Regions from separate parts of the Glycomyces sp. NPDC049804 genome, predicted to be linked through region 1. Evidence: predicted binding sites of a transcription regulator. Region 1 holds the regulator's gene; the other holds the start of a gene.

Region 1 (11,068 bases):
CCCCGGTGTCGCCGGGGCCGCCCTCGGGTGGGACAGGACGGGTCAGTTCAGGTAGTCGTCGGCGAGCTCGTCCGAGCCGGCGAACGGGCTCGTGCTGGTCGTCATGTTCGCGGTGTCGACCGGGCGGTCGTAGGTCTGGTGGAGGGCGCGCTCGCGGTCGGCGATCGTGTAGGAGCGGCGCGTGTAGACGGGGGCGTCCTGGACGGTCACCTGCGGCACGACCTTGAAGTCGACGTCCATCTGGTCGGGGGTGATGACCGTTTCGACGTAGCCGCGCTGGGCGTTGCGGAACTTGATGTGCGGGTTGATCTTGAGGACCGAGTTGTCCTCGGGGACGGAGTCGACGCCGTTGCCGCCCGAGGTGATCGAGGTGGCGACGAGTTCGACGCCGACGGTCTCGCCGGTGATGTCGGGGAAGCCGGTCTTGATCTCGCCGGCCCAGTGGGTGTGAACGTCCCCGGTGAGCACGACCGGGTTGCGGACCCCGGCCTCGACCCAGCCGTCGATGATGCGCTGGCGGGAGGCGGCGTAGCCGTCCCAGCCGTCCATGCTGGTGCGCAGCACGTCGGCGGCGGCGGTGTTGTCGCGCTGGGTGAAGAACACCTGCTGGCCGAGGATGTCCCAGCGGGCGCGCGAGGAGTGGAAGCCGTCGATGAGCCATTCCTCTTGGGCCTCACCGGTGATGGTGCGCGATTCGTCCCAGGCGTCGGCGCAGTTGCTCTGGGTGCCGTCGCCGCAGGCCTGGTCGTCGCGGTACTGGCGCGTGTCCATCATGTGGAAGTTGGCGAGGCGGCCCCAGCGGACGCGGCGGTACAGCTGCATGTCGATGCCTTCGGGCACCGAGGAGCGGCGCAGGGGCATGTTCTCCCAGTACGCCTGGAACGCGGCGGCGCGGCGGGCGAGGAAGTCGGCGGGGTTGGGGGTGTCGGAGCCGGCTTCGGGGATCTCGTCGGCCCAGTTGTTCTCGGTCTCGTGGTCGTCCCAGACGACGAGCCAGGGCGCGGCGGCGTGCGCGAGCTGGAGGTCGGGGTCGGCCTTGTACTGGGCGTGGCGCTGGCGGTAGGTGGCGAGCGAGACCGTCTCGGGGCCTTCGTGGTCGCGCACGTTGCCGTCGGGGGAGTTGTAGACCTTGGCCTTGTACTCGTACTGGTAGTCGCCGAGGTGGAGGATGAGGTCGGGGTGGGATTCGGCCATGTGCCGGTAGGCGGTGAAGTAGCCGTGCTCGTACTGGGAGCAGGAGGCGAAGGCCATGCGGAGGGCTTCGGGCATGGCGTTGCGCGGGGGCGCGGTGACGGTGCGGCCGACGGGGGAGGTCCACTTGCCGGTCTTGAACCGGTAGTAGTACTCGTGGCCGGGGCGCAGGCCCTCGACCTCGATGTGGACGCTGTAGCCGATCTCGGCGGCGGTCTGGACCTCGCCGCGGGCGACGCGGTGGCGGAAGCGGTCGTCGCGGGCGACCTCCCACTCGACGTCGAAGGCGGCGTCGGGCATGCCGCCCATGCCGTCTTCGGCGAGAGGGTTCACGGCGAGGCGGGTCCAGAGGACGACGCCGTCGGGTTCGGGGTCGCCGGAGGCGACGCCGAGGGTGAACGGGTCGCTGTCGAGGGTGGGGTGCGTGTTCGATTGTGCCCAGCCGGCGGCCGGGACCGCGACGGCGGCTCCGGCGGCGGAGGAGGCGAGCAGGATTCGGCGCGACAGGCGCATATGGACCTCGCTTCGGGGGAGTTGCGCGGGTTTGTGACCCGTACAGCCCAGCAAGCGAGCGTGGATGCGCCGAGACTTCTGGAGGTCGCGCCGGTGAACCGGCGCCGAACTCTGGCGGCCCTACTCCGGGGCGGTGAACGTGATGATCACGGCGGTCGAGTCGGCGACTTCGACGACCTGCGCGTCACCGTCCACTTCGGCGTCGGGTTCGGCCCAGTGCTCTTCGCCCGGGGTCCAGACCATGCCGTTGAAGGAGACGGACGCGATCGTGTGGTCGTACGCCCTCGCGACCGCCCAGGCGGCCCGGTTCCAGCCCTCCGCCGCGCCGCCGGTCTCGATCACGATCCGTGTTTCGTCTACGTCGGAGACTTCTGCGCCCCACTGGTACGCGTAGGCCTCGGCGAGGGCGGCCGGGTCGGCGTCGGGCGCGTCGGCGCTGCCGGAGATGCAGGCGAGCCCGGCCTCCTCGCCGCCGGCGAAGGCGTCGGCGATGACCTCGGCGTCGCTCTCCCACTGCTCGTACAGCTCGGGGTAGGCGCTGATCTGGACGGCCTGGGCCGCCTCGGCGAGGCGCATGTCCTGCCAGCCGTCGGTGCGCTGCAGCTTCTCGTAGAACTTGAAGGAGGCGTAGACGGGGTCCATGAGCTCCTCCTCGGAGCCCCAGCCCATGCTGGGCCGCTGCTGGAACAGGCCCAGCGAGTCGTCGTGCCCGTAGTCGACGTTGATGAGCTCGGACTCCTGCATGGCCGTGGTGATCGCCACGGCCACGGCGTGCTCGTCCATGCCGTCGCGCATGCCCACCGCCGCGATCGTCGCCGCGTTCGAGGCCTGCTCGGCGCTCAGGTGCACTTCCCCGCCGCTGCCGAGGTAGCAGCCGGTCTTGCTGGGGCGCAGGGCGTCCCGGGCGTCGTCGGTGCAGGCGGCGAGGGTGGCGAGGAGGAACAGCGAGGTCAAAGCGGAGAGCGCGCGCAACGGGTGACTCCGATCTGGTCGGTCGGCGGCTGATCAGCCTACCCAAGAAGGAGGACGCTTCTCAAGGAACGAACGGGTGCCTTCCCTCCCCTCTTCGGAGAAGAAGTGGTCACCCGTCACGGCAGCCGCTTTCCGCAACTGGTCGCGCAGATCCGGTGCGGCCGTGAGCACCTTGATCCCCGCCTGCGCGGCGGGGCCGCCGAGTTTGAGCCGGTCGACCAGGCTCTGGACGACCGCGTCCAGGTGCTCCTCGTAGACCGCGGTCGTCACCAGGCCCCACCCGGCGGCGTCCTCGCCGGTGAAGACGTCCGCGTCGCCTTCGTCGAGGACGAGCCCGCCTCCGGCGAGGAACAGCTCCCGCATCCGCGCCGGGGTGATCCGCCGCGCCACCACCGGGCCGATCACGGCCGGGACGACGCCGAGCCGGACCTCGCTGAACGCCATCGGGACCTCGAAGTGGGCCACGGTGAAGTCGGCGGCCGCGATGAGCCCCAGGCCGCCCCCGCGCGCGGCCCCGCGCACGACCGCGACGACCGGTTTCGGGGCCTCGGTGATGTCGGCCAGCAGTTCCGCCAAGTGCGCGGCCGGGAGGGCCGCGAGGCTGTGCGCCGCGACCGATTCCTTGAGGTCCGCCCCCGCGCAGAACACGGGACCGGCGTGGTCGATCACGACCACCCGCACGTCGCGGTCGGCGACGGCCCGGGCGAGCGCGGTGCGCATCTCGGCGATCAGGCGGGTCGAGAGGGCGTTGCGCCGTTCGGGCGCGTTGAGGGTAATCGTCGCCACTGCCTCTTGGGCGCGGTAGGCGATCGGTGCGTCATTGCGTTCCACGCCAGTACCGTAGTGGGCGTGCCTGCCGTCTCGCCAGTAGCCGACCCGAATTCGCCCGCCGCTTCCATCGCGGCGGCCGCCGCCGACCCCGCGACGGGCGCGGCCGGGTTCGGGTTCTACGTCCACGTCCCCTTCTGCGTCTCCCGCTGCGGCTACTGCGACTTCAACACCTACACCGCCTCCGAACTCGGGGCCGGGGTCTCCCGCGACACGTACGCCTCGATCGTGCGCGCCGAGATCCGCTCGGCCGCAGCGCAGTTCGCGGAGCGCGGCGGCACCAGGCCGAAGGTCGACACCGTCTTCTTCGGCGGCGGCACCCCCACCCTGCTCTCCGCCGCCGACCTGGCCTCGATCCTCGCCGAGATCGACGACGCGTTCGGCCTCGCCGCCGGCTACGAGGCCACCACCGAGGCCAACCCCGAATCCGTCGACGCCGACTACCTCGCCGAACTCCACGACGGCGGCTTCACCCGCCTCTCGGTCGGCATGCAGTCCACCGCCTCCCACGTGCTCAAGATCCTCGACCGCGAGCACTCCCCCCAGAAGGCCCTCAACGCCGTCGCCTACGCCCACAAGGCCGGCTTCGAGCACGTCAGCCTCGACCTCATCTACGGCACGCCCGGCGAGACCGCCGCCGACTTCGAGGCGAGCCTCGACGCGGCCGTGGACGCCGGCGTCGACCACGTCTCGGCCTACGCGCTCATCGTCGAAGACGGCACGGCGCTGGCCCGCCGCATCCGCTCCGGCCAGGTGCCCCAGCCCTCCGACGACACCGCCGCCGACCGCTACCTCGCCGCCGAAGCCGTCCTCGCCGACGCCGGCTTCCACTGGTACGAGGTCTCCAACTGGGCCCGGAACGAAGCGGCCCAATGCCGCCACAACCTCCTGTACTGGGAAGGCGGCCACTGGTGGGGCGCCGGGCCGGGCGCGCACTCGCACCTGCCAGGCGTGCGCTGGTGGAACCACAAGCACCCTTCGACGTACGGCGCCGCGCTCGCCCAGGGCCTGCCCGCCGCCGGGCACGAGGAGCTGACCGACGACGACCAGTACCTCGAGCGCATCCTCCTGCGCACCCGGCTCGCGAGCGGACTCCCGCTATCGTTGCTGCGTCCGACCGGCAAGGCAGCCGCCGAGCACGCGGCCGCCGACGGACTCGCCGTCATCGAGGACGGCCGCCTCAAGCTCACGCTGCGCGGTCGCCTCCTCGCGGACGCGGTCGTGAGAGACCTCACCTCCTGACGGCGTTCCGGCCGGTCACCGCTACATTCGTGAAGGCGGAACCCCATCCGCCTTCACCGTGCCGCACTCCGCGCGCCTCCCCCAGAGGCCGCGGCGCCCCCCAGGCGACCCCGCGCACGGACCCCCATATGAATCCACCCGGAGCCAGCACCCATGCGCACCATGCCCACACTCGGCCGCCGCGGCCTTCTCGTAGCCTCCGCCGCCGGCGTCGCCGCGGCCGCAACCGCCTGCAGTGAGGAAGAGCCGCCCCCGGTCGAGGAGGACGAAGGCGGCCAGGCCGCCGAGGAGCCCACCACCGAGGCCCCCTCGCCCGAGCCCCGCGAGATCACCATCACGCACGTGGGCGACACCATGCCCGGCTCCTACCCCAACCAGATGGCCTCCGACGACGGCGCGAGCTTCTTCGAAGGCGTCACCTCCGCCCTCACCGGCGACGTCGTCATCGCCAACCTCGAAGGCGCCCTCTCCACCCTCGAGTTCGACAAGTGCGGCGGCGGCGAGTGCACCTACTTCCGCCTCCCCGCCGAATACGCCCAGGTCTTCGCCGACGCCGGCTTCCACGTCCTCAACCAGGCCAACAACCACGGCTGGGACGCCGGACCCGACGGCGCCACCGAGACCCAGGACGCCATCCGCGACGCCGGCATGGAAGTCTGCGGCATCAAGGACGAGGTCTGCCTCGTCGAGACCGACTCCGGACTCACCGTCGGCCTCGTCGGCTTCGCCCCGTACACCTTCTACACCGACAACCGCGACCTCGAGGCCGTCGCCGCCCTCGTCGCCTCCGCCAAGGAGCAGGCCGACATCGTCATCGCCACCGCCCACCTCGGCGCCGAAGGCACCGACCACCGGCACGTCCCCGAAGGCGTCGAGACCTACCTCGGCGAAGACCGCGGCGACACCCGCGCCTTCGCCCACACCTGCATCGACAACGGCGCCGACCTCGTCGTCGGCCACGGCCCCCACGTCCTGCGCGGCATGGAGGTCTACAACGGCAAGCTCATCTGCTACTCCCTCGGCAACTTCGGCGGCGGCCAGAACCTCTTCTCCACCGACGGCCCCCTCGGCCGCTCCGCCGTGCTCACCGTCACCCTCCGCGAAGACGGCACCCTCGTCTCCGGGCAGCTCACCGCCACCCGCATGGACGACGACGGCTACCCGCAGCTCGACGAGGACAACGGCGCGTTCGACGACCTCAACGAGCTCGCCGAGGACTTCGGGGACGACGCGGCCACCGTCGGCGACGACGGCGCGCTCGTGCTCCCCTCTGCCTGACCGCACACGTAGACTGGCACTCTCGGACCGGGAGTGCCAGACTTGAGTCCGGCCGACTGAACCCGGGTCCGGTCCGGGACACACACCGAACGACGGAGGGGACGTGGCGGCGATGGACGATCGCAAACTCGAAGTGCTGCGCGCCATCGTCGAGGACTACGTGGCCACACAGGAACCGGTCGGCTCCAAAGCCGTCTCCCAGCGCCACGCCCTCGGCGTGTCCGCGGCGACCGTGCGCAACGACATGGCCTACCTCGAAGAGGCCGGGTACATCCAGCAGCCCCACACCTCGGCCGGGCGCATCCCGACCGCCAAGGGCTACCGCCTCTTCGTCGACCGCCTCGGCAAGATCAAGCCGCTCTCGGCCGCCGAGCGGCGCGCCGTGCACCGCTTCCTCTCCGAGGCCATCGACCTCGACGACGTCGTCACCCGCACCGTGCGGCTGCTCGCCCAGCTCACCCACCAGGTCGCGGTCGTCCAGTACCCGAGCCTCAACCGCTCCTCCGTGCGCCACCTCGAGCTCGTCTCGCTCACCCCGACCCGGCTCATGGTCGTCATGATCACCGACACCGGCCGCGTCGAGCAGCGGTACGTCGAGACCCCCGAAGAGCTCAACGAGGACAACGTCCTCGAACTGCGCCGCCTCGTCAACGAGCAGCTGCAGGGCAAGCCGCTCGCCGACGCGCCGCGCATCATCGCCGACCTCGCCGGGCTCGCCCGCCCCGAACTCCACCCGACCGCCGCCGCGCTGGCCCGGGTGCTCCTGGAGACCGTCGTGGCGCGCACCGAGGAGCGCGTCGCCGTCGCCGGGGCCGCGAACCTGACGCGCCCTGGCAACTTCTTCGCCGGGTCCCTGCGGCCCATCCTCGAAGCCCTCGAGGAGGAGGTCGTGCTCATGCAGCTGCTGGGCCGCGCCGACTCCAACGCGCTCCTGACGGTGCGCATCGGCGACGAGAACCACCTCGACGACTTCCGCGAGACCACCGTGGTCACCGCCGGATACGGACCGGGTTCGGTGGTCGGCCACATGGGCGTCCTCGGACCCACCCGCATGGACTACCCGGGCACGATCGCGGCCGTCCGCGCCGTCGCCCGGTACGTGTCCGAGATTTTGGAACAGAACCGCTGACAGGACAGAGCGCACGTGGCTAAGGACTACTACGGCATTCTCGGCGTCGACCGGAACGCCACCGACGACGAACTCAAGAAGGCGTACCGGAAGCTGGCGCGCAAGTACCACCCCGACGTCAGCGACGAGCCGGACGCGCAAGAGCGCCTCCAGGAGATCAACGCCGCCTTCGAAGTCCTCATGGACCCGCAGAAGCGCGCGATCGTCGACGCCGGCGGCGACCCGTTCGCCCGCGGCGCGACCGGCGGCTCCGGCGCCCCCTTCATGGGCTTCGAGGACATCATGGACGCCTTCTTCGGCGGCTCCATGGGCGGCTTCGGCCGCCGCGGCCCGCGCTCGCGCACCCGGCCCGGCAACGACGCGCTGCTCCGCTTGGACCTGGACCTCGACGAGGTCGCGTTCGGCACCGAGTCGACCCTCACGGTCGACACCGCGATCCTCTGCGACTCCTGCAACGGCACCTGCACCGAAGGCGACGCCGAACCCCAGACCTGCTCCACCTGCAACGGCTCCGGTGAAGTCCAAGTCGTGCAGCGCACGATCCTCGGCCAGGTCCGCACCGCGCGCCCCTGCTCGGCCTGCTCGGGCTACGGCACGATCATCACCGACCCGTGCCGCAAGTGCGGCGGGGAAGGCCGCGTGCGCTCGCGCCGCCGCATCACCGTGAAAGTCCCCGCGGGCGTCGAGGACGGCATGCGCATCCGCCTCTCCGGCGAGGGCGAGGTCGGCCCCGGCGGCGGCCCCGCCGGCGACCTCTACGTCGAGGTCCACGAGAAGCCCCACGAGGTCTTCACCCGCGAAGGCTCCGACCTGCGCTGCCGCGTCCGGGTCCCCATGACACAGGCCGCGCTCGGCACCAAGCTCACCATTCACACCCTCGACGACCAGGTCGAGGTCGAGGTCGCCCCCGGCACGCAGCCGGGCACCATCAAGAAGGTCCGCGGCCACGGCGTCCCGCGCCTGCGCGGCGGCGGCATCCGCGGCGACCTCTATGTCGAACTCGACGTGCGCACCCCCACCAAGATCGACGCCGAGCAGGAAGAGCTCCTCAAGAAGCTCGCCAGCCTCCGCGACGAGGAGATCAAAGAGGTCAAGGGCGGCAGCGGGTTTTTTAGCCGCATGCGCGACGCCTTCAACGGGCACGCATAGCGCCCAGCGAAGTCGCGCGCCTGCACGCGGAAGTCGAGCGAGCGGCGCAGCAGCGACACGCCCAGCGCCGCAAGCGAACCACCGATGCGGACCCGCACCCGTGCGGCGTCCGCGCCGACGAGCCCCGTCCGGAACCCGCCGAGCGCGGGCGGTGGGCGGGGCTCCACTACACTCCGGGCGCGTGATCCGCCTCGACCCCGCCTCCCTGCTGCTCCTCGTCCTCCTGCTCGCCGCGGGCCTCGTCGTCCTCGTCGTCGTCCTGCGCCGACGAGCCGCGCCCGCCCCGGCCAGGCCCCGCCTCGACGCGCCCCCGCCCGCCGGAGGGCCGCAGATCGGCGAGCGGTGGAAGGCCGACGTGCCCTTCGAAGACGAACCGCGGCGCTCCAAGGAACGCCCCTGCCTCGTCATCGGCTACTCCGGCCGCGGCTACTGGGTCGTCAAATGCACCACCCAGGCGCCCCGCGAAGCCGCATGGCGCGTCCACGTCCACGCCTCCCGCTGGGACCCGCCCGCCGACCGTGACGGCTACGTGGACCTCGTCCCCGTCCACCTCCCGAGCGCCCGCCTCCTGCACTCGTTCGGCCGCATCGACGACCCCGGCCTGTACCGCACGATCACCGGCGGCCTGCGCTGGGAACGCGCCGTCGACTTCACCCGCTGACCCCGGACTAAGCTGTCCCGGTGAGCGCACCGGTCTTCCTCGTCGACGCCGTCCCGGCGGCCGACGACTACACCCTCGACGGGCCCGAAGGGCACCACGCCGCCGACGTGCAGCGGCTCCAGCCCGGCGAGACCCTGATCCTCAGCGACGGCGCCGGCGGCACCGCCGCCGCCCGGGTCACCCACGCCGAGCGCGGCTCCGTGCGCGTCCAGATCGTCGACCGGCGCACCGTCCCCGCCCCCGACCCGAAGCTCACCGTCGTCCAAGCCCTCCCCAAGGGCGACCGCGGCGAGCGCGCCGTGCAGATGCTCACCGAGATCGGCGTGGACGAGGTGATCCCCTGGGCCGCCTCGCGCTCCATCGTCCAATGGAAGGGGCCGCGCGGCGACAAGGCCCGCGCCAAATGGGAGGCCACCGCCCGCGAAGCCTCCAAGCAGGCCCGCCGCCCCCACCTCGCCCACGTGGCCGCACTCCACACCACCAAGCAGCTCGTCGCCCGCCTCCGGAACGCGAGCCAGGTGCTCGTCCTCCATGAAGAGGCCGAGTTGCCGCTCTCGCAAGTCGCGCTCCCCGCGGCCGGCGAGATCGCCGTCGTCATCGGCCCCGAAGGCTCCATCAGCCCCGACGAACTCAGCGCCCTCAAGGAGTTCGGCGAGCCCATCCGCCTCGGCGACACGGTGCTGCGCACCTCCACGGCCGGCCCGGCCGCGCTGGCGGTGCTCCAGGCCCGCCTCGGCCGCTGGTGACTAGGATGCGGGCATGACCGACGCCGACTGCATCTTCTGCAAGATCGTGGCCGGGGACATCCCCGCCACGAAGGTCCTCGAGAACGACCGCGTGCTCGCCTTCCGCGACCTCTACCCGAAGGCCCCCACGCACGTGCTGGTCATCCCCAAGGACCACTACGCGAACGTCGCCGAGCTCACCGCGGCCGACCCCGCGCTCGCCGGGGAGGTCCTGCGCGCGGCCGCCGAGGTCGCCTTGAACGAAGGCGTTGCCGAGGACGGCTGGCGTTTGCTCGCCAACACGGGCGCGAACGGCGGCCAGGAGGTCTTCCACGTCCACTTCCACGTCTTCGGCGGAAAACCGCTCGGACGAATGCTTTCGAACTGAAATCACACCGCGTCCGCGTTTACTCGTTGTCGCGTGTCGCAGGCGGCAACTACCATTGAGGCATGTCGAACAGCGGCCTCCGGGCCGCTGGCAGTCTCACTTTTGGAAGCAGGTGGCGAACAGCCCTCAGCGGGCGAAGCCTATGACCGACCGCTCTGACAACGGCCAGCACACATCGACGATCACGTCCACGATCACCGTCGGCGACCAGAGCTCGCTCATGGCACTGCTGGGCCGCGCCGATGAGAACCTCCGCTACATCGAACGCCGCAATCCCGGCGTCGACCTCCACGTGCGCGGGGACACCATCACCCTCACCGGACTCAACGGCGCCCTGCACGCCGCCGAACGACTCGTGAAGGAACTGCTCGCTTTGATCGAGAACGGCGAGAGCGTCGACCCTGACATGATCCGGCGCACGGAGAACATGCTCAAGTCCGCTCCCGGCGAGCGGCCGGTGGACGTCTTCTCGCAGAACATCGTGTCCAAGCGCGGCAAGGCGATCCGCCCCAAGACCATCGGGCAGAAGCGCTACGTCGAGGCCATCGACCACAACACGATCGTGTTCGGGATCGGCCCCGCCGGCACCGGCAAGACCTACCTCGCCATGGCGAAGGCCGTGCAAGCGCTGCAGGCCAAGGAGATCAACCGGATCATCCTCACCCGCCCCGCCGTCGAGGCCGGCGAGAAGCTGGGCTTCCTGCCCGGCACGCTGTTCGAGAAGATCGACCCGTACCTGCGGCCGCTCTACGACGCGCTCCACGACATGATCGACGCCGCGTCGATCCCGAAGCTCATGGAGGCGGGCAGCATCGAGGTCGCGCCGCTGGCGTTCATGCGCGGGCGCACCCTGAACGACTCGTTCATCATCCTCGACGAGGCGCAGAACACCACGCCCGAGCAGATGAAGATGTTCCTGACGCGGCTCGGCTTCGGCTCGAAGATCGTCGTCACCGGTGACATCACCCAGGTCGACCTGCCGAACAACGCCA
Region 2 (18,592 bases), on a different contig from region 1:
CGAAGAGGTCGTCGACCGCGACATCTCCCCGCGCATCCTCGCGCCCGTGCGCCGCCTCGCCGAACGCCACCTCGAAGCCGACCAGGAGGTCTGGCTCGTGACGGCCAGTCCGGTCGAGCTCGCGGGCGTCCTCGCCTCGCGCCTGGGCCTCACCGGGGCGCTCGGCACCATCGCCGAGATCGAGGACGGCTGCTACACCGGCCGCCTCGTCGGCGACCTCATGCACGGCCCCGCGAAGGCCTCTGGGCTCGAACAGCTCGCCCTCGAACGCGGCCTCAACCTCGAGCAGTGCACCGCCTACTCCGACTCGGCGAACGACCTGCCGATGCTGCGCAAGGTCGGCCGCGCCATCGCCGTCAACCCGGACACGCGCCTCGCCCGCCAGGCCCGCCACTACGGCTGGCCCGTCCTCGACTACCGGCGCGGGCGCCGCGCGGCGAAGCTCGCGCTGCCGACCGCGGCCGCCGTCGGCGCCGGCGCGGGCCTGCTGTACCTGTACAAGTCCCGCGAGCGGGACTAGCCGCGGCCCCCACCCGGGCCGGTAGCAGAATGGGCGGATGACAGGGCGCATGGACGACGCGGCGCAGCGGCTCACCCTCGCGGGCGCGGCCGTGCTCGCCCTCGCCTGGCTCGCCTGGCCCTCCCCCGACCGGCCCGAGGCCGCCGAGGTCCCCGCGGCCGCGCCGACCGTGTGGGAGACCTGGGACGCCGCCCCCGTCGACCTGCCCGGCCTCATCGACGGCCGGGCCTGGACGCCCCTCGCCGTCCTCGAGACCGACCGGGACTCGAGCGCGCTCCTGGGCACCGACGACGCCGGGGACCTGCTCTATGTGGAGCAGCCCGCCGACGGCGAAGCGGCGGTCGAAGTCGTGGCCGCGCCCGGCGGCGTCCCCGGCGTGGTCGCCGTGGCCGCCACCGAGGAGCGCATCGCCTGGCTCCAGTCCGTGCCCGACGCCCAGGGCAGGGTCGTCTCCGAACTGTGGACCGCCGAACGGGACGCGGACGGCCGGCCCGGCGAGGCCGCGCTGCTCACCGCCGACACCGGCGACGTGATCACCGCCGGGTCCGCCTTCGACCTCCAGTTCGCCGCCGAGGGCCTGCACTGGCTCGCCACCGCGCGCGGCGAAGCGCTCGTCACCGAGCACCGGTCCGTCGGCGTCGAGGGGGGCGAGGTCGAGGTCGTGGGCCACCGCGGCGCGTGGCAGGCCGCGGCGTGGCCGTGGCTCGCCAGCGCCGGGTCGGACTCGCTCGGCGGGGCGCGGCTCGTGCGCACCGACACGGGCGCAGGGCTCAGGGTGTTCTCCGGGTCGGACGAGCTGACGCTGTGCTCGGCGACGTGGTGCCGTCTGATCGTGAACGCCGAGGACGGGGCGCGGGTGGACCTCGTCCGTCCAGACGGGAGCGAGCGGGTGACCGTGGCGGAGGGGTTCACGTCGGCCGTGTCGCCGGACGTGGGGCTCGTCGACCGGTTCGAGCCGCTCGCGGAGTCCAAGGCGGCCACCGGGGACGGGACGACGGTGACGCTGTTCGACCTCCAGGAGGACGCCGCGTACCTGGTGGCGTCGAGCGCGGGCGAGACGGGTGCGGACGCGCGGTCGCTGTGGTGGTCGACGGGGACGGGCGAGCTGCTGGTCTGGCACGTGCTGGACCTCACGGACCTCGCTTAATGCGAGGCGTTCGCGCACCGGGCCCGGGTAACGTCGATGCCGTGACCACACCGCCAGAGTTGAGCGCACCGCAGGAGCCGGCCCGGCCCGAGATCATGGGCGTCCTCAATGTCACGCCCGACTCGTTCTCCGACGGCGGGCGGTATCTCGACTTCGGCGACGCGGTGGCGCACGGCGAGCAGATGGCGGCCGAGGGTGCCGACATCATCGACGTGGGCGGCGAGTCGACGCGGCCGGGCGCGGACCGGGTGGACGCGGCGACGGAGATCGCGCGCGTGGTGGACGTGGTGGCGGCGCTGTCCGAACGGGGCCTTGCCGTCTCGATCGACACGACGCGGGCGGCGGTGGCCGCGGCGGCGGTCGCGGCCGGGGCGAGCGTGGTGAACGACGTGTCGGGCGGCCTGGCCGACCCGGACATGGCGCGGGTCGTGGCGGATACGGGCGTGCGGTGGGTGCTCATGCACTGGCGGGGGCATTCGGCGGACATGCAGCGGCTGCAGCACTACGAGAACGTGGTCGCCGATGTGAAGGCCGAGCTGGAGGACCGGGTCGAGGCGGCCTTGGACTCCGGTGTGGACCGCTCGCGGCTGATCCTGGACCCGGGGCTGGGGTTCGCGAAGTCGGCGGAGCACAACTGGCGGCTCTCGGCGCACCTGGACGAGTTCGTGGCGCTGGGGTATCCGGTGCTGTTCGGGTCCTCGCGGAAGTCGTACCTGGGGAAGCTCCTGGAGGACGAGAGCGGGAAGCCGCGCCCGGTGGGGCAGCGGGAGGCGGCGACGCTGGCGACCTCGCTGCTGGCGTTCGAGGCGGGCGCGTGGGGCGTGCGGGTGCACGACGTGGCGGGCACGGCGGACGCGCGGGCGGTGTGGCTCGCGACGCGCCGGGCGCGTTGAGCTCCTGACAGATCACGGACACCGCGCGGGCGGGGTGCGGGGCTTCGGTCTGCCTTGACCTGGGGCGGCGCGGCGCGGCGGGCGGATCGGCGGGAGGGCGGGGCCATCTCGAAACTTGGAACACCGGTTGCGGGTGGGGCTTGCACACCCGTAGCATTCGCCTCGTACTTCATCCAGAGCAGCTGAGGGGTCCGGCCCTGCGACGCTGCGGCAACCACCGGTCCGCCCGCCTGGGCGGGCGGCAGGTGCCAATTCCGGCCCGCTGCGCGGGGAAGATGAGGGAGGAGCCTTCTCGTATGTCCAATGCGCTTTTCGCAGACAGCCCGGCCAAGGGCCTGGTCTGCCGCAACTGCAACGCCACCTACGACCTGGTCGCCCAGCACGCCTGTTGGCAGTGCTTCGGCCCGCTCGAGGTCGACTACGACCTCGCGGAGCTGGCGAAGGTCACGCGCGAGCAGATCGAGGCCGGTCCGCAGAACATCTGGCGGTACGCGCCGCTGCTGCCGGTCGGCGTCCACCCCGAGGACCGGGTGAGCCTGAACCCGGGCCTGACCCCGCTCATCGACGCGACGCACCTGGCGAAGGCCCTGGGGATGCGCAAGCTCTGGGTGAAGGACGACTCGGCGAACCCCACCCACTCGTTCAAGGACCGCGTGGTGTCGACCGCGGTCTCGGCCGCGATCAAGCTCGGCTTCGACCGGTTCGCGTGCGCTTCGACGGGGAACCTGGCGAACTCGGTGGCCGCGCACGCGGCGCGCGCGGGCGTCCCGTCGATCGTGTTCATCCCGCACGACCTGGAGCCGGGGAAGATCGTGCAGTCGGCGATCTACGGCGGCACGCTGGTGGCGGTGCAGGGCTCGTACGACGACGTGAACCGGCTGTGCTCGGAGCTGACGGAGACGGACGACTTCGAGTCGACGGCGTTCGTGAACGTCAACATCCGCCCGTACTACGCCGAGGGCTCGAAGACGCTCGGGTACGAGGTGGCCGAGCAGCTGGGCTGGCGGCTGCCGGAGCAGGTCGTGGTGCCGATGGCGTCCGGCGAGCTGCTGACGAAGATCCACAAGGCGTTCGAGGAGTCGGCGGAGATCGGCCTGACCGAGCCGGGCAAGGTGCGGGTGTTCGGCGCGCAGTCGGCCGGGTGCAGCCCGATCGCGGACGCGTTCGCCGAGGGCACCGATGTGATCACCCCGGTGAAGCCGACGGGCATCGCGAAGAGCCTCAACATCGGCGACCCGGCGGCGGGGCCTTACGCGATCGAGGCGTGCCGCTCGACGGGCGGCGGGATGGCGAAGGTGACCGACGACGAGATCCGCGAGGGCGTGCGGCTGCTCGCCTCGACGACGGGCGTGTTCGCTGAAACGGCCGGCGGCGTGGTCGTCGCTACGCTCCGTAAGCTTCTGGAGTCCGGACAGTTGGACCCGGAGGCCGAGACCGTCATTTACAACACCGGTGAAGGACTGAAAACCCTCGATGCGGTGTCGTCCCTGGTGGGGCCGACGCACACGGTGAAGCCTTCGTTGAAGGCGGCGAAGGAAGCGGGACTTCTGGAGTCCTGAGTGGAGTGGGTGATTGCGGAAAGTGGACTTGTAAAACGCTTTCCGAACTCCTGAAATTATCACTCAGTGTGACCGTTGTGAAGTGATGTGTCGGGTACCCGACAGAAATTGATCGCTCGTCGGGTCTTGACCCTATTCACTGAATAAGCAAGAATTCTTCTTGCGGGAGGCCGCAGACGTCCTGTCGCCACTCACCCGGTTGACTGCGAGTCCTGGGGCTAGAACGTGTCGAGCAGCGCCAGCCGGTGTCAGGAACTGCGGTCTCCCGACCAATCCCCCTAGTGCGCGCGACAGGTCTCGCCTGCGCCTGCGGCCCGTCCCCCGGTGCATGCTTACCCGGATCGCCGCTCCCCCAAACCTTTCCGCGCGAATGCGCGCGCAATGCGCTTGCCTGTGGCAGGGGCCTCCGCCAGACTCGGGCCATGACGCATTTCGACATCGTGCCGCTCGATCCGGGCGACACCGCGCAAGTCCGGGCCCGCCTCGCGGTGATGGAGGCGATCGACGCGCACGACCACGTCGGCACCAGGCCCCTCAATCCCGCGCACGTGATCGCCTCGATCCTGGTGAGCCGGGGCGACTCCCGGGGGGAACGCTGGATCGCCGTCTGCGACGGACGGGTCCTCGGCCATCTCGACCTCGCGCTGCCGCTGCTGGACAACGCGCACGCGGTGTACTTCGAACTGGGCGTGCACCCGGACGAGCGACGCCGCGGCGTCGGCTCGGCCCTGCTGCGCCACTTGGAGGAGCGCGCCGTCGAAGAGGGCCGGAGCGCGATCTCGACGTGGCTGCCGATGCCCGGCGGCGGCGCGCCCGGCATCAGCGCGGTCGGCCCCGCGTGGGCGGTCGGCAAGGGCTACACCATGTCCCTGGGCTGCGCGATCCGCGCGGTCGACCTCGACACCGTGGACGAATCAGCACTCGACCGGCTCTGGGACCAGGCTTCGGCGAAGGCCGCGGACTTCGACATCGTGCCGTTCACGGGCCTGCCGCCCGAGCGGATCATCGACGGCATCGCGTACCTCCACGGACGCATGTACACCGACATGCCGTTGGGCGAGTGGGACCTCCAGGAGGCGGCCATCGACCGCGAGCGCATCCGCGGCTGGGCCGACATGCGCCGGTTGCGCGGCGAACTGCACCTCCATGCGGCGGCCGTGCGCAAGGAGACCGGCGAGGTCGCCGGGTTCACCGAGATCGTCATCGAAGCCGGTGCCGAGGAGCACTGCCACCAAGGCGACACGATCGTCGACCCGCGATTCCGCGGCCACCGGCTCGGCACGCTCCTGAAGATCGCGAACCAGCGCGCGGTCCGCCGGTGGCGGCCGAAGATGCGCTACGTGTGGACCGGGAACGCCGTGTCGAACGAGCACATGATCGCCATCAACGAATCGGTCGGCTACCGGCTCGTCTGCCACGAGAACGTCTACCAGAAGAAGCTCTCCTAGGACGGCCGCGACTCAGCGGATCAGCCGCTCGTGCATGCGGCGGCGCTCGGCGTGCAGGCGCGTGATCTTCTCGCGCAGCGCCGCGTCGCCGTCGCCGCCGCGCGACATGGCCTCGCGCAGGTCGTGGATCTCCTGCTCGACGTCGAGGCCGCGCCGGTTGAGCAGGTGCAGCGTCTCGTGCGGCTGCGGCTCGGGCGTGCGCCGCAGCAGCCGCAGGCCCTCGGCGGTGATCCCGAATTCGGCGAGCGCGTCGGCGTCCAGTGCGACCGCGTTCGGATGGTCAGCCACTTTGGACATCCGCTCGGAGCCTTCGCGCTGCTGGTCGGACAGGCCCGTGTGGGCGTAGAGCCACCACATGGTCTCGCCGTCGATGTGCCTGACGCTCACGCCGGTGGGCACGAGCTTCTGGGCGAGGGTGGAGTGGTTGCGGCGGTAGACGCTGAGCGCCCGCGCGGCGGGCTCGAGGAGGCTGAGGCCGATCGAGGGGCTGTGGTGGTAGGTGCGGTGCCCCGCTGCCTCCGCCGGGACCCAGTTGCAGCCCAACGTGGGCGAGAGGATCGCGGGCGCGGCGCGGCCTTCGGCGAGGTACGCGGCGGCGGCTTCGTGGAGGCGGCCGACGAGGTCGCGGTGGACCGCGTCGTCGTCGTCCAGGCGCGTGGTCAGCGCCCAGCCCTTGCCGCGGGCGCGGGCCTCCTCGCGGGTCCAGGCGACGAGGTCGGGGACGAAGTCGCGTTTGAGCTCGGTCTCGGCCAAGTGGATCCACGGCCGCGCGGCGGCGAGCGCGTCGAGCCGCCGCCGCGCCTCGGGCGGCATGTCGCGGTCGATCGCGATGTACCACACGAAGTCGCGGTGGGACTGGGCGTCGAGCGAGGCGAGTGTGAGCTGCTCGAGCAGGAGCTGCCGGTAGGCGAACCACTGCTCGTCGAACACGCCGATGCCGTGCCGGGTGGCGATGACGTGCAGGAACTCCGCGGAGGCCGGGAGCGGCCCGTGGGCGTCGCGGGGCACGGCGGCGCGGAGGCGGCGGCGCAGCCTCGCGGGCAGCAGTCGCGTCAGTCGCATGGGCTTCCCTCCCGGGCGGGGTGCGGCGGGCCGCGCTGGCGCGCCACCGCGCAGGCTAGTGCGTGTCGGTAACGGCCGCACCAACAATGGGGGAACAGCGGACGAAGCGGTGCGCCGTCACCGCCGCGCGCCGGGCGCGGCGCGGGACTCGGGCACGGGCGCGGCGGGACCGCCGGGGCGCTCGAGCGGGATCGCCCGGATCTCCTCCAGCCGCCGCTGCAGCCCCTCCATGCGGTCGCGCAGGTCGGTGAACTCGGCGCGCTCCACGTCCTCCTCGTCGGCCGAGACCCGGTCGACCGGCCCCTGCCGCGCCGCCGACGGCGTCAGTCCGTGAAGCGGGCTGCCGTCGCGGCTCGCGCGGCCGCAAGCGTCCCGGCTTCGACCTCTCCTCGGAGATCGACGCACGATGAGGTCAGCACCGATATCGCCACCGGCCAGGCGATGAAGCCGGGGGACGGGCTGAGCGAATGGAAGAGCGATCCCGCCTCGCTTCCTCCGACAGCGCCGGTTTCGGCGAATGGACAGGCGACGGCGTACCCGGTGCGCAGGTTCGACCGTTCGTCGGAGAGCACGACGAGCAGCTGGTCGGGGTTGCCCATCGGCCGAGGGAACGCGTAGACCTGCCCGGGGCGGACACTCATGAACCGAAGGCCTCCGGCGCGAGACCGGTCTGCCCGGCGGCGAATTGCGCCCACTGCGCGCCGGCCCCGGATTCGGTGAAGTGCCGCATCACGACATCGGTGTCCTCGTCGACCCGGCGGCGGTACTCGGCTTCGATGGCGTCGGCGATGAAGGCGGAGGCGTTGCCGCTGGCGGCCGCCTTCGCCCATGTGGAGTCCTCGAGGAGAATATTGTGCGCACGTTTCATGCGCCTGATGGTAACACGTGGTATCGACCTCACCGCCCCGCTGCGCGGTGACGAGGCGAAACGCGGCGAACCTCGGGGCCGCGCGGCCCTCCGCGCCGACGGAGCGCCGACCGGTCAGCCCTCGCGGTTGCCCGCGTAGTTCTCGAGGTATTCGAGCTGCTCGGGGTCGAGGCTGGGGCGGACGCGCTCCATCGCCTGCGCCACATGGGCAGCGGTGACGATGCTGGCGTCGAGGGATTCGCGCATCGCGGTGAGCGCGGCCTCGCGCACGAGCGCGGCGCAGTCGGCGGCCGAGTAGAGCCACAGTTCGTCGGCGACCTCGTCGAGGTTCACGTCGTCGGCGAACGGGACGTTCTTCGCGTTGGCGCGCAGGATGTCCGCGCGGCCCTGGGAGTCGGGCGGCGGCACGTACACGAGCCGTTCGAGGCGGCCGGGGCGCAGCAGCGCCGGGTCGATCATGTCGGGGCGGTTCGTGGCGCCCACGACGACGACGTCGCGCAGGGACTCGGCGCCGTCGAGCTCGGTGAGGAGGGCGGCGACCACGCGGTCGGCGGTGCCGCCGTCGGTCCCGGCCCCGCGCACCGGCGCGAGGGCGTCGAGCTCGTCGAAGAACATGAGGGTGGGGCTGGCCTGGCGGGCGCGGCGGAACAGCTCGCGCACGTTCTTCTCCGACTCGCCCACCCACTTGTTCAGCAGCTCGGATCCCTTGACGCTCAGGACGTTCGCGTGGCCCTCGCCCGCGACCGCCCGCACGATGTACGTCTTCCCGCACCCGGGCGGCCCATAGAGGAGGATGCCGCGCGGGGCCTCGATGCCCAGGCGCGTGAACGCGTCCGGGTAGGTCAGCGGCCACAGCACCGTCTCGGTGAGGGTCTGCTTCAGGTCCTCCATGCCGCCCACGTCGGCGAGGGTGAGCCCGCCGAGCTCGACCGCGTCGCCCGACATGCTCGTGGGCCGCACCGATTCGAGCGCGCCGTCGAAGTCCGTCACCTGCAGGGCGGTCGCGCCGCCGTCCTTGGCGCGCATGGCGGCCCGCACGCCCGCCTCGCGGACCATCACCGCCAGGTCGGAGGCGACGTAACCGGGCGCGCGGTGCGCCACCGACTCCAGCTTCACGTCCTCGGCGACCTTCATGCCGCGCGTGAAGTAGACGAGGAGGTCCCGGCGGGCGTCGGCGTCCGGCATCGGCACCACGACCTCGTGCTCGAGCCGCGAGCGCAGCGCCGTGTCGACGTCCTCCACGCGCGCGGTCGTGCACACCACGGCGTGCTCGCCCGGCGCTTCCAGGACCTCGTCCACGAGCCGGGCGAACATGGTGCCCAACGACGTCCGCTTCCCCGCCGGCGCGATCGCCTCGACGCCGCGCACCAGCAGCACGCCCGGGACGTCCAGGGCGGCGACGGCCGCGCGGAGCCGGTCGGCCGCCGCGTTCGCCTCGAGCGCGGCCAGGTCATGCCCGGAGACCTCGCTGACGCGCGCGCCGACCGCGGCCGCGACCGAGCGGACCACGGTGGCCTTGCCCGTGCCCGACGGACCCGAGACCAGGACGCCCAGCGCCATGTCCGTGCCCACCACCTTGAGCACCTCGCGGTGGTTGAAACCGAGGTCGAGCAGCTCCCGCAGCTCCTCGGCGGGGATCTTCGCCCCGGCCAGCTCCTCGTACGGGATCGGCGCGACACCCGGCTGCGCCTCGGGCCGCGCCCGCACCGGGCCCGCGGCCTCGGCGCGCGGACGGACCTCGGCGACCTCCCCGGCCGCGTACGACGCGGGCATCGGGGCGCGGCCCCGGTTCGCGACCCGGCCGGACTCGAGCGGCAGCTCGACGGCGGCCGGCACCCCCGACGCCCACTCCACGCGCGTGTCCGAAGTGACCATCGCGCCATGGGCCGGACTGGCCTCGACCACGTTGAGCACCATCGTGGTCCAGCCGATCCCGAGCGTGTTGTTGAGGGTGCGGCGGGTCGCCGCGACGATCTCGCGCTGCGCGTCCCCCAACTCGATCGGCAGCAGCGACACGTCGTCGCCCTCGCCCACGACCTTCGACAGCAGCGCCAGCCGCAGCGTGTCGGGGTCCACCACGGCCACCGCCGACGCCGGACCCGACAGCACCACACGGTCCGCCGCCACGAGGTCGACCGGCGCGAGCCGCACCGGGTCGCCGTCGCGCGCACCGATGTTCCCCAGCGTCAGATCGTCGGCGTACAGCGCCCGCCGGGACGCGTACCGGTCCGCGGCCAGCGCGATCGCGGCCGTCGCGCGCCGCCCCGTCACCTCGACCGCGTCCCCCGGACGCAGGCCGAGCGCGGTCAGGGCCTCGGGGTGGAGGCGCACGATCCCGCGCCGGGCGTCGAGCCCGGCCTTCGCGCGGGTCGCGGTCAGAGTGAGGGAGCCAGCGTCGGTCACGCCGCCCAGCCTATTACGGGCCGGCCGCACGCGGCGACGCGCGAGCGGCGGGGCACCCGCCGCGGCGCCGCTATTCCTCGGCCGGAGAGAGCTCCATGCGGTAGACCTGGCGGCCGTCCTCGAGCAGGATCGCGGCCGTCGCGCCCTGGTCGGCGAAGTCGCGCCACCGCTCGCCCAGCCACGACTCCGCGTCGCCCTGGCTGCCCAGGTCGCTGTCGGGGGTGTCGATCGCATTGCCGTCGGCGTCTTCGAGCTTCCAGGTCCAAGTCATGGAGCAAGGTTACGCGACCGAGCGTCACCAGTCGAAGCGGTCGTGCGACGGCGCCGTCACCGGCGTGCGCTCCACCGGGGGCCGCTCGGGCTCGCGGCGGCGCGGACCGAACGCCAGCCCCAGCGCCACCAGCGTCCACAAGGGAAGCAGAACGAGCCAGCACCACGCCGGGGAGACCGGAGCGAACGGCACCGTCCACACCGCCCGGTCGATCGCGTCGAGCACCGCCGTCGCCCCGATGAAACCCGTGAACAGCCCGAACACCGGCATCCCGCACTGCCGCCACGACCGCCCCGCCAGGATCCACCCGAACCCCCACAGGCCGACCGCCAGCGCCTCGTAGTCGGCCCGGCCCGACCAGACGGCGAGCACGAGCAGCAGCCCGCCCGCGCCGGTCGCCAAGGCGGAGAACGTCATCCGGCCCGCCCGCGGCGGGTCGTCGGTGCGGGCCGCGGCCAGCCAGCCCGCGCCGGTGAGGAACAGCAGCCCGGCCGCGAACGCCACCGCGGCCTGGAACTCGAGCCGGTCGGTGAACCGCGCCCCGAGCCAGTCGCAGCCGGCCGGGACGCCCGCGGCGGTGTCGCCGATGCCGCACTGCCACAGCTTCGCCGCGCGCAGCGGGTCGGCGAGGAGGCGGGAGGGCTCGGAGACGACGCCGCAGGCGGGCAGGGCGGTGGGGGCGGTGCGGAACGCGTCGGGCTCGGCGAAGCAGTTCCCGGCGCCGACGCCGTCCCACCACAGGTCGAGGCGGTTGCGCTGGCGCTGGCCGTCGTCGCGGACGCCGAAGGTGTTGGCGGTGAAGCGGTTGCGGTCGCCGCCGTCGCCTTCGAGGCCGGGGCTGCCCCAGGTGGCGATGGCGGCGTACTGCTGGTTCCAGAGGCGGTTCTCGGTGACGTCGATGTCGACGCCGTCGGTGATGAGGATGCCGATGCCGGAGGGGTAGGTGCGGCCGGGGCAGATGCCGGCGGTCCAGTCGCGGTCGGCGAGGGGGCCGCAGGCGGGGGTGCCGAGGCGGTCGTAGTGGTCGGTGTTGTTGCCGTGCACGAGGTTGGCGGTGACGTCGATGTCGTGGCCGGTGACGGCGAGGCCGGTGGTGTTGGCGTGGAGGCGGTTCTCGGTGAGGTCGAGGGCGTCGCCGCCGGTGGCGAGGAGGCCGACGAGGTTGCCGGTGGCTTCGCAGCCGGTGACGGCGCCGTCGACGCCGTCGAGGGCGATGCCTGCGATGTCGGCGGCTTCGGCGCGGCAGCCGGTGAGGGCGATGGAGGCGGCGTCGGTGATGCGGAGGCCGTAGGCGCCGGTCTGGGCGGCGGCGACGCGGTCGAGGGTGGCGCCGGTGGTGCCGGTGAGGAGGAGGGCGGTGTCGCGGGCTTGGCCGAAGGCGATGCCGCTGAGGTGGAGGCCGTCGGCGGCGCGGGCTTCGAAGACGGTGTCGGCGTTGAATCCTGCGGTGAAGTGGACGTCGTCGGGGGTGTCGCCGAGGCCTTCGATCTGGAGTCCGGTGCGGCCGTCGACGGTGATGGTCTCGTCGACGTCGTAGGTGCCGGGGAGGACGAGGATGCGGGCGTCGGGTGCGGCGGCGGCGATGGCGGCGGCGAGGTCGTGGTGGCCGCCGGCGAGGCAGGCTTCGTAGTGCTGCTCGTTCTTGATGCGGTCGTTGTAGTTGACGCCTTCGTTGGCGGCGGCGAAGGTCTCGGGGTCGGCGGGGCAGACGAGGACGGCGGGGCCGGTGTCGCGGTGGGCGGGGGGCGCGAAGGCGGTGGTCGTGTCGCCGGTCGGGGGGTCGGGGGCGCGGCTCTCGGCGGTGATGCCGGCGAGGAACGCGGCGGCGCCCAGGCCGAGGAGGGCGACCGCGAGGAAGACGGCGGCCGCGAGGCGGTTCTCGCTGCGGGGTGCGGGGGGCACGGCCTCAGGGTAGCCCGGCCCGGACGGTCTGTGAAGGGCTGGAATCCGCTGGGGCGCAGCCGGTTCGAGCGGCGTCCCGGCTCCGGGCGGTCCACCGCCCTCCCAGGGGGGCGTCCCCTGCTCAAGCGTGTCGCGGGGTCCGACAGGAAACCCCGGTGCTTACCGTCGTAAGGAGATGTGTCACCCGAAAGAGTGCAGGGACGCGCGTCCAGACGCGGCATACCGCCCCTGGAGGGGGCGGTACGCCGCGCTCGCGCAGCGGGCTACGCCGTCTGCACTGCAGCCAGTACAGAGAAAGGGAGAACCACTCACGATACAGTGAGCGGTCCTCCCTCGCAGTACTCAGTCGGCCTGAGCAAGCGACCCTGAAAAGGGCTGCTTACATCATGCCGCCCATGCCGCCCATGTCGGGCGCGCCGCCGGCGGACTCCTTCTCCGGGGCGTCGGCGACGACGGCCTCGGTGGTCAGGAACAGCGCGGCGATCGACGCGGCGTTCTGCAGCGCCGAGCGGGTGACCTTGGTCGGGTCGGGGATGCCCGCGGCGAGCATGTCCACGTACTCGCCGGTCGCGGCGTTCAGGCCGTGGCCGGTGGGCAGGTCGCGGACCTTCTCCACCACGACGCCGCCTTCGAGGCCGGCGTTCTCGGCGATGGCGCGCAGCGGCGCGCCGAGCGAGCGGCGCACGATCTCGACACCGGTCGCCTCGTCGCCCTCGGCCTCGATCTTGTCGAACGCGATCGCGCCGGCCTGGGCCAGCGCGGTGCCGCCGCCGGCGAGGATGCCCTCTTCGACCGCGGCCTTGGCGTTGCGCACGGCGTCTTCGACGCGGTGCTTGCGCTCCTTGAGCTCGACCTCGGTGGCCGCGCCGACCTTGATGACGGCGACGCCGCCGGCGAGGCGCGCCAGGCGCTCCTGCAGCTTCTCGCGGTCGTAGTCGGAGTCGGAGTTGTCGATCTCGGCGCGGATCTGGTTGATCCGGCCCTGGATCGCCTCTTCCTCGCCGCCGCCGTCGACGATGATGGTGTCGTCCTTGGTGATGACGACCTTGCGGGCCTGGCCCAGCAGGGACAGGTCGGTGTTCTCGAGCTTGAGGCCGATCTCCTCGGAGATGACCTGGCCGCCGGTGAGGATGGCGATGTCGCCGAGCATGGCCTTGCGGCGGTCGCCGAAGCCGGGGGCCTTGACGGCGGCCGACTTGAAGATGCCGCGGATCTTGTTCACGACGAGGGTCGGGAGGGCTTCGCCGTCCACGTCCTCGGCGATGATCAGGAGCGGCTTGCCGGTCTGGGTGACCTTCTCCAGGGTCGGGAGCAGGTCCTTGACCGCGGAGATCTTCTGGTTGGCGACGAGGATGTACGGGTCCTCGAGCACGGCCTCCATGCGGTCCTGGTCGGTCACGAAGTAACCGGACAGGTAGCCCTTGTCGAAGCGCATGCCCTCGGTGAGCTCGAGGTCGAGGCCGAAGGTGTTCGACTCCTCGACGGTGATGACGCCTTCCTTGCCGACCTTCTCCATCGCCTCGGCGATGATGGCGCCGACGGTGACGTCGCCGGCGGAGATCGAAGCGGTGGAGGCGATCTGCTCCTCGGTCTCGACCTCGGTGGAGGTGGACTGGAGGTGCTCGACGACGGCGGCGACGGCCTTCTCGATGCCCTTCTTGATGGCGATCGGGTTGGCGCCGGCGGCGACCGCGCGGAGGCCTTCCTTGACGAGGGCCTGGGCGAGCACGGTGGCGGTGGTGGTGCCGTCACCCGCGACGTCGTCGGTCTTCTTGGCGACTTCCTTGACCAGTTCGGCGCCGATGCGCTCGTACGGGTCTTCGAGCTCGATCTCCTTGGCGACGGAGACACCGTCGTTGGTGATCGTCGGGGCGCCCCACTTCTTGTCGAGCACCACGTTGCGGCCCTTCGGGCCGAGGGTCACCTTGACGGCTTCGGCGAGGGTGTTCATGCCTCGCTCGAGCCCGCGGCGAGCCTCCTCGTCGAATGCGATCATCTTCGCCATGGTCGATGGCTTCCTTTCGGATAACGTTCGTGGTCGACGGTGAGGCGGCATTCCCGCGACGGTGAACCTCTGGAGGCTCGACCACCTCATCGCGTTTAGCACTCGCCAGCCGCGAGTGCCAGATCCAGGTATAGCACTCTCGCCTTGAGAGTGCCAATCCGGGGCGCGAAACAAGTGGTGAAGACCAAGAGGGCCCGGGCGCGAGCCCGGGCCTCGGTCGTGCGGTCTACTCGTTCGGCATGGGATGGCCGGGTTCGCCGGGTTCGGCCGGGTCGATGGCGACGCCCGCGGCCTCGGCCGAGAGCGAGGTGGCGGAGACCGATTCGGTGCGGCCGCGCAGCCAGGCGTAGGAGCACAGGGACGCGGCGACGATCCAGATCATCGGCACGAGCAGCAGCAGGGCCATGACCGCCTCGGTGAGGACGGTGAGGACGGTGGCGAGCCACGGCGCGAAGACGCCGTGCCAGAGCCCGGCCAGGAGCGCGCCGATGAGCGCGATGACGAGGTTCGCGGCGACGGCGACGAGCACGACGATGATGATGCGGCCCAGGGCGGGCCAGAACGCCGAGTGCGTGAGCTGGATGGAGCGGGCGTAGGGGCTGCGGCGGGCTTCGAAGACGGCGGCGGGGGCCATGAGGCTGAGCGCGAAGATCGCCCACAGGCCGGGCAGGACGCAGAGGACGAGGCCGACGGCGACGGTGAGCCAGGCGAGCAGGAGCCACAGGAAGAACGTGCCGCCGCGCCTGAAGCCGAAGGAGAAGGCCTCGCCGAGGGCGAGGAAGCCGCCCGCGGCCTCGGCGGCGGCGGTGCGCACGGCGGCGAGCGCGGCGGAGCCGGCGACGTAGAGGGCGGCGAGGGAGAGGAGCGCGCCGATGACGCCGACGGCGACGCCGGGGCTGTACTCGCTGACGACGGTGCCCCATTCGGTGCGGGTCATGTCGAGGTCGGGGGTGCGCACGGTGTTGTTGTAGGCGCCGACGACCCAGCGCGGGAGGACGACGCCGATGAGGAGGATGAGGCCGACGGTGCGCCAGGAGCGCTGGACGACGTCCATGGAGGCGTGCCACCAGCGTTCGAAGGTGTCGGTGACGAGGGGGTCGCCGCCGGAGAAGCGGCCGGAGGGCTCGTCCTGGCCGGAGTTCCAGTATGGATCGTCGCTCATAGGGCGGATCGTAGACCAGTGATCGGTGCATATCAGACAAACGGCCGCAACGCATCCGTTCGGGGATGACACGTTCGCGCATTCGGCCGCCCGGTCCCGCCGGAGCCACTACGGTACGCAGGTATCGGCGCACGTCGCGCCGAGACGAGCACCTTGGGAGCGCCGATGTCCCACCGCGAAACGCTTCCCGTCGGCCGCGATCGCCAGTTCTTCGGCCATCCCCGCGGCCTGGCCGTCCTCTTCGGGACCGAGATGTGGGAGCGGTTCAGCTTCTATGGCCTGCAGGGCATCCTGCTCACCTTCCTCGTCGCCGACACGGCGCAGAACGGCCTCGGGCTCCCGGACACGGTCGCGGTCCCGATCGCCTCGCTGTACTCGGGCCTGGTGTACCTGACGGCGCTGCCCGGCGGGTGGCTGGCGGACCGGGTCCTGGGGCCGCGGCGCGCCGTCCTCATCGGCGGCATCATCATCATGGCCGGCCACCTCTCGATGGCGATCCCGGCCGAGAACCCGGCGATGGTGTTCTTCGGGCTGTTCCTCGTCGTCGCCGGCTCGGGGCTGTTGAAGCCGAACATCTCGGTGATGGTCGGCAAGCTCTACGACGGCGACACCGACGCCCGCCGCGACGCGGGCTTCTCGGTGTTCTACATGGGCATCAACCTCGGCGCGTTCCTCGGCATCCTCATCACCCCGTATTTGGCCGGAGACGACCGCTGGCACCTCGGCTTCGGCGCGGCCGCGGTCGGCATGGCGTTCGGCCTGCTCTGGTACGTGCGCGGCTGGCCGCGGCTGACGCACGCCGGTATCGGCCCGGCGCGTCCGCTGAGCGAGGCGGAGCAGCGGCAGACCCGGAAGATCCTCGTCGTCGCGCTCGCGATCGCGGCGGTGGCGATCGCGGTCTGGGCGTGGACGGGGACGCTCACGCTCGCCACCGTCCCCACTGTGGTGACGGGCCTGTCGATCGCGGCCGCCGTCTGGTACTTCGTGTACATCTTCGGCGAGGCCAAGGGCATCACGCCCGCCGAGAAGGCGGGGCTGCGCGCCTATGTGGGGCTGTTCATCGCCTCGGTCGTGTTCTGGATGCTGTACCTCCAGATGGGCTCGGTGCTCACCGCGTTCGCGTCGAACTCGGTGGACCTCGACTCGTGGGGCTTCCACCTGCCCGCGGGCGGGGTGCAGAACTTCAACTCGATCTTCATCCTGGTGTTCTCGCCGGTCTTCGGCGTGCTCTGGCTCAAGCTCGGCACCCGGTTCGGGACGGCGTACAAGTTCGCGATCGGCGTGTTCCTCGTGGGCTTCTCGTACGTGTTCCTCGGCTGGCTGCAGACCCGCGCGGACGACGGCGCGCTCGTCGCGCTCGGCTGGATGGCCTGGGTGTACCTGCTGCTGACGTTCGGCGAGCTGTGCGTCTCGCCCGTGGGCTTGAGCGTGACGACGCAGCTGGCGCCGCCGAACCTCAAGGGGCAGATGATGGGCGTGTGGTTCCTCGGGCCGGCCGTGGGCACGCCGCTGGGCGGGCAGGCGTTCGCGTTCCTGGTGCCGCGGGTGGGCGAGGCCGCGTTCTTCTACGTCCTCGCCGGGCTCGCGATCCTCACCTCGGTGGTCCTGGCCGTGTGCAGCCCGGCGCTGCACCGGCTCATGGGCCGCGGCGGGCACGGCCCGGACGCGACCCTGGAGACGCCGCCGGAACCCGAGTTCGGCAGGGGCTCGACCGGGCAGGACGGCCGGGGCTAGTCGCCGCGGAGCCACTCGTTGGCTTGGGCGACCAGGCGGCGCATGGGGTTCTGCGGCGGCAGCTCCTCGCGGCGCGGCCCGGGGTGGAGGGCCGCGAAGCCGGGTTCGATGAGGCGCGGTTTGAGCGGGTCGACCGGTTTCACGAACGAGGCCCTCGGTCCCCCTTCGGGGTCGGCGACCCAGCGGCGGCCGACCCGGTCGAGGCCGATCGGGTAGACGGTGACGCCGTCGGCGGCGACCCTGATGCGCAGGAAGCACTTCTGGTCGATCACGTTGAGACCCGCGAAGAGCTCGTTCGCGTTGACGCCCGCGCGGTTCGCCACGACGAGGTAGAGCCCCACGAGCCAGGTGCCGACGAGCCCGGCGACCGGCAGGTACGCCAGGTACGTCCACAGGTTCACGTCGTCGAGCATGGTGATCGCCTGCGCCCCGCTCCACCACAGCGCGACCTGCGCGAGGCCGTGCAGGCCGCCGAGCATGTAATGCCGTGAGGTGCGCGAGCCCGGGCCGGGGTGCGCGAACCCGACCCCGGCGGCCAGGAGCACCGCGGTGACCGCCACGAACGTGCCCGTGCCCTCCAGAATAGACACCGTGGCGATGATGCCGACCACGGCCATGAGCGCCACGAAGCCGCGGTTGAGCCACGGCAGGCGCGCGAAGATCCCGAACGCGTACCCCATCGACTTCGCCTTCGACGGGTACTCCTTCGTGAGCCGGTAGTCCCGTTCGCGCGCATCGGGTTCGGGCACCGACTTGCGCGGCGCCGTCAGCTCCTCCGGCAGCGTGTGCGTCGGCGACAGGTACGCGCCGCCGCCGCCGGCCGTGACGAGATGGCGGGAGCCGTCCACTTCCTGGTAGTGGGCGTAGTGGTGCCGGTCGCCGGTGACGACCAGCGGCACGCGCGCGCCCCGCGCGGCGACCACGTCCCGGATGAAGTGGTCGATCCGGTCGAACGAGCGCGGGTCGTCCTCGGTCCACAGCCACGACGGCTGCGGCACGCACAGGATCACCTGGTCGCCCTCGCGCATCCGCTCGGCCGCGTGCCGGAAGTACTCGATCTGCGTCTGGTCCAGGTGGGTGTCGAACTGGGCGTCGACCGCGAACAGCCACCACCGGTGCGGCAGCTCGAGCGCGAAGTAGGACCGCTTCTGCGCGGTCTTGTACCCGCCCACCGAGCGGCCCTCGGTGAACTGCCGGGCGAACGCGGTGAGCCCGTCGAACCAGTCGTGGTTGCCCGGGATCGCGTACAGCGACACCGGATGCGCCGGGTTCGCCGCCTCGTACGGGCCCTTCATGCGCTGCTCGTACTCGAGCCAGTCCCCCGCCGGGTACACCTCGTCGCCGCCCATGACGAGCACCGACCCGCGCGGCAGCACCTCCCCGCCGACCTCGATGCTGTCCTGGGCCAGGAGGTATGCGATCGAGTAGGTGGCGTTGAAGCCGTCGCCTATGTCGGCGACGTAGTCGATCCACAGCTCGTCCCGGTCGGCGTGGTGGTACACGCCCTGCGGGCGGCCGCCGATGATCTCGCGCTTGTCCACATAGCCGCCGAAGACGCGCGCGAGCCCGAACCGCATGCTCGTGTCCAGGAGCGTGCGCGGCGACAGCCAGCGCACCG

The links. Region 1 encodes HrcA, which represses chaperone genes, less so after heat shock. Its sites were predicted from a motif close to CTTAGCACTCNCNNNNNGNGAGTGCTAAG; they were not measured.
Region 2: the regulator HrcA is predicted to act here: its motif matches at 14,208-14,236, upstream of groL (chaperonin GroEL).

The regions. Positions count from the first base shown of each region.
Region 1 covers NZ_JBFAMQ010000001.1:964-12,031, forward strand. Annotated here, with positions in the region: gene AB0K52_RS00010 (alkaline phosphatase D family protein) at 43-1,704, opposite strand; gene AB0K52_RS00015 (hypothetical protein) at 1,825-2,676, opposite strand; gene AB0K52_RS00020 (enoyl-CoA hydratase-related protein) at 2,710-3,507, opposite strand; gene hemW (radical SAM family heme chaperone HemW) at 3,574-4,746, shown strand; gene AB0K52_RS00030 (CapA family protein) at 4,900-6,024, shown strand; gene hrcA (heat-inducible transcriptional repressor HrcA) at 6,137-7,153, shown strand; gene dnaJ (molecular chaperone DnaJ) at 7,169-8,302, shown strand; gene AB0K52_RS00045 (hypothetical protein) at 8,484-8,963, shown strand; gene AB0K52_RS00050 (16S rRNA (uracil(1498)-N(3))-methyltransferase) at 8,984-9,709, shown strand; gene AB0K52_RS00055 (histidine triad nucleotide-binding protein) at 9,723-10,076, shown strand; gene AB0K52_RS00060 (PhoH family protein) at 10,219-11,068, shown strand, end outside.
Region 2 covers NZ_JBFAMQ010000003.1:28,221-46,812, reverse strand. Annotated here, with positions in the region: gene AB0K52_RS04920 (HAD-IB family hydrolase) at 1-520, shown strand, start outside; gene AB0K52_RS04915 (hypothetical protein) at 558-1,667, shown strand; gene folP (dihydropteroate synthase) at 1,763-2,560, shown strand; SAM riboswitch class I at 2,727-2,842, shown strand; gene thrC (threonine synthase) at 2,857-4,119, shown strand; gene AB0K52_RS04900 (GNAT family N-acetyltransferase) at 4,542-5,567, shown strand; gene AB0K52_RS04895 (glycosyltransferase) at 5,580-6,629, opposite strand; gene AB0K52_RS04890 (hypothetical protein) at 6,747-6,896, opposite strand; gene AB0K52_RS04885 (hypothetical protein) at 6,953-7,228, opposite strand; gene AB0K52_RS04880 (hypothetical protein) at 7,267-7,497, opposite strand; gene AB0K52_RS04875 (AAA family ATPase) at 7,612-9,900, opposite strand; gene AB0K52_RS04870 (hypothetical protein) at 9,971-10,171, opposite strand; gene AB0K52_RS04865 (right-handed parallel beta-helix repeat-containing protein) at 10,196-12,073, opposite strand; gene groL (chaperonin GroEL) at 12,453-14,078, opposite strand; gene AB0K52_RS04855 (hypothetical protein) at 14,305-15,240, opposite strand; gene AB0K52_RS04850 (oligopeptide:H+ symporter) at 15,406-16,974, shown strand; gene AB0K52_RS04845 (metallophosphoesterase) at 16,971-18,592, opposite strand, start outside.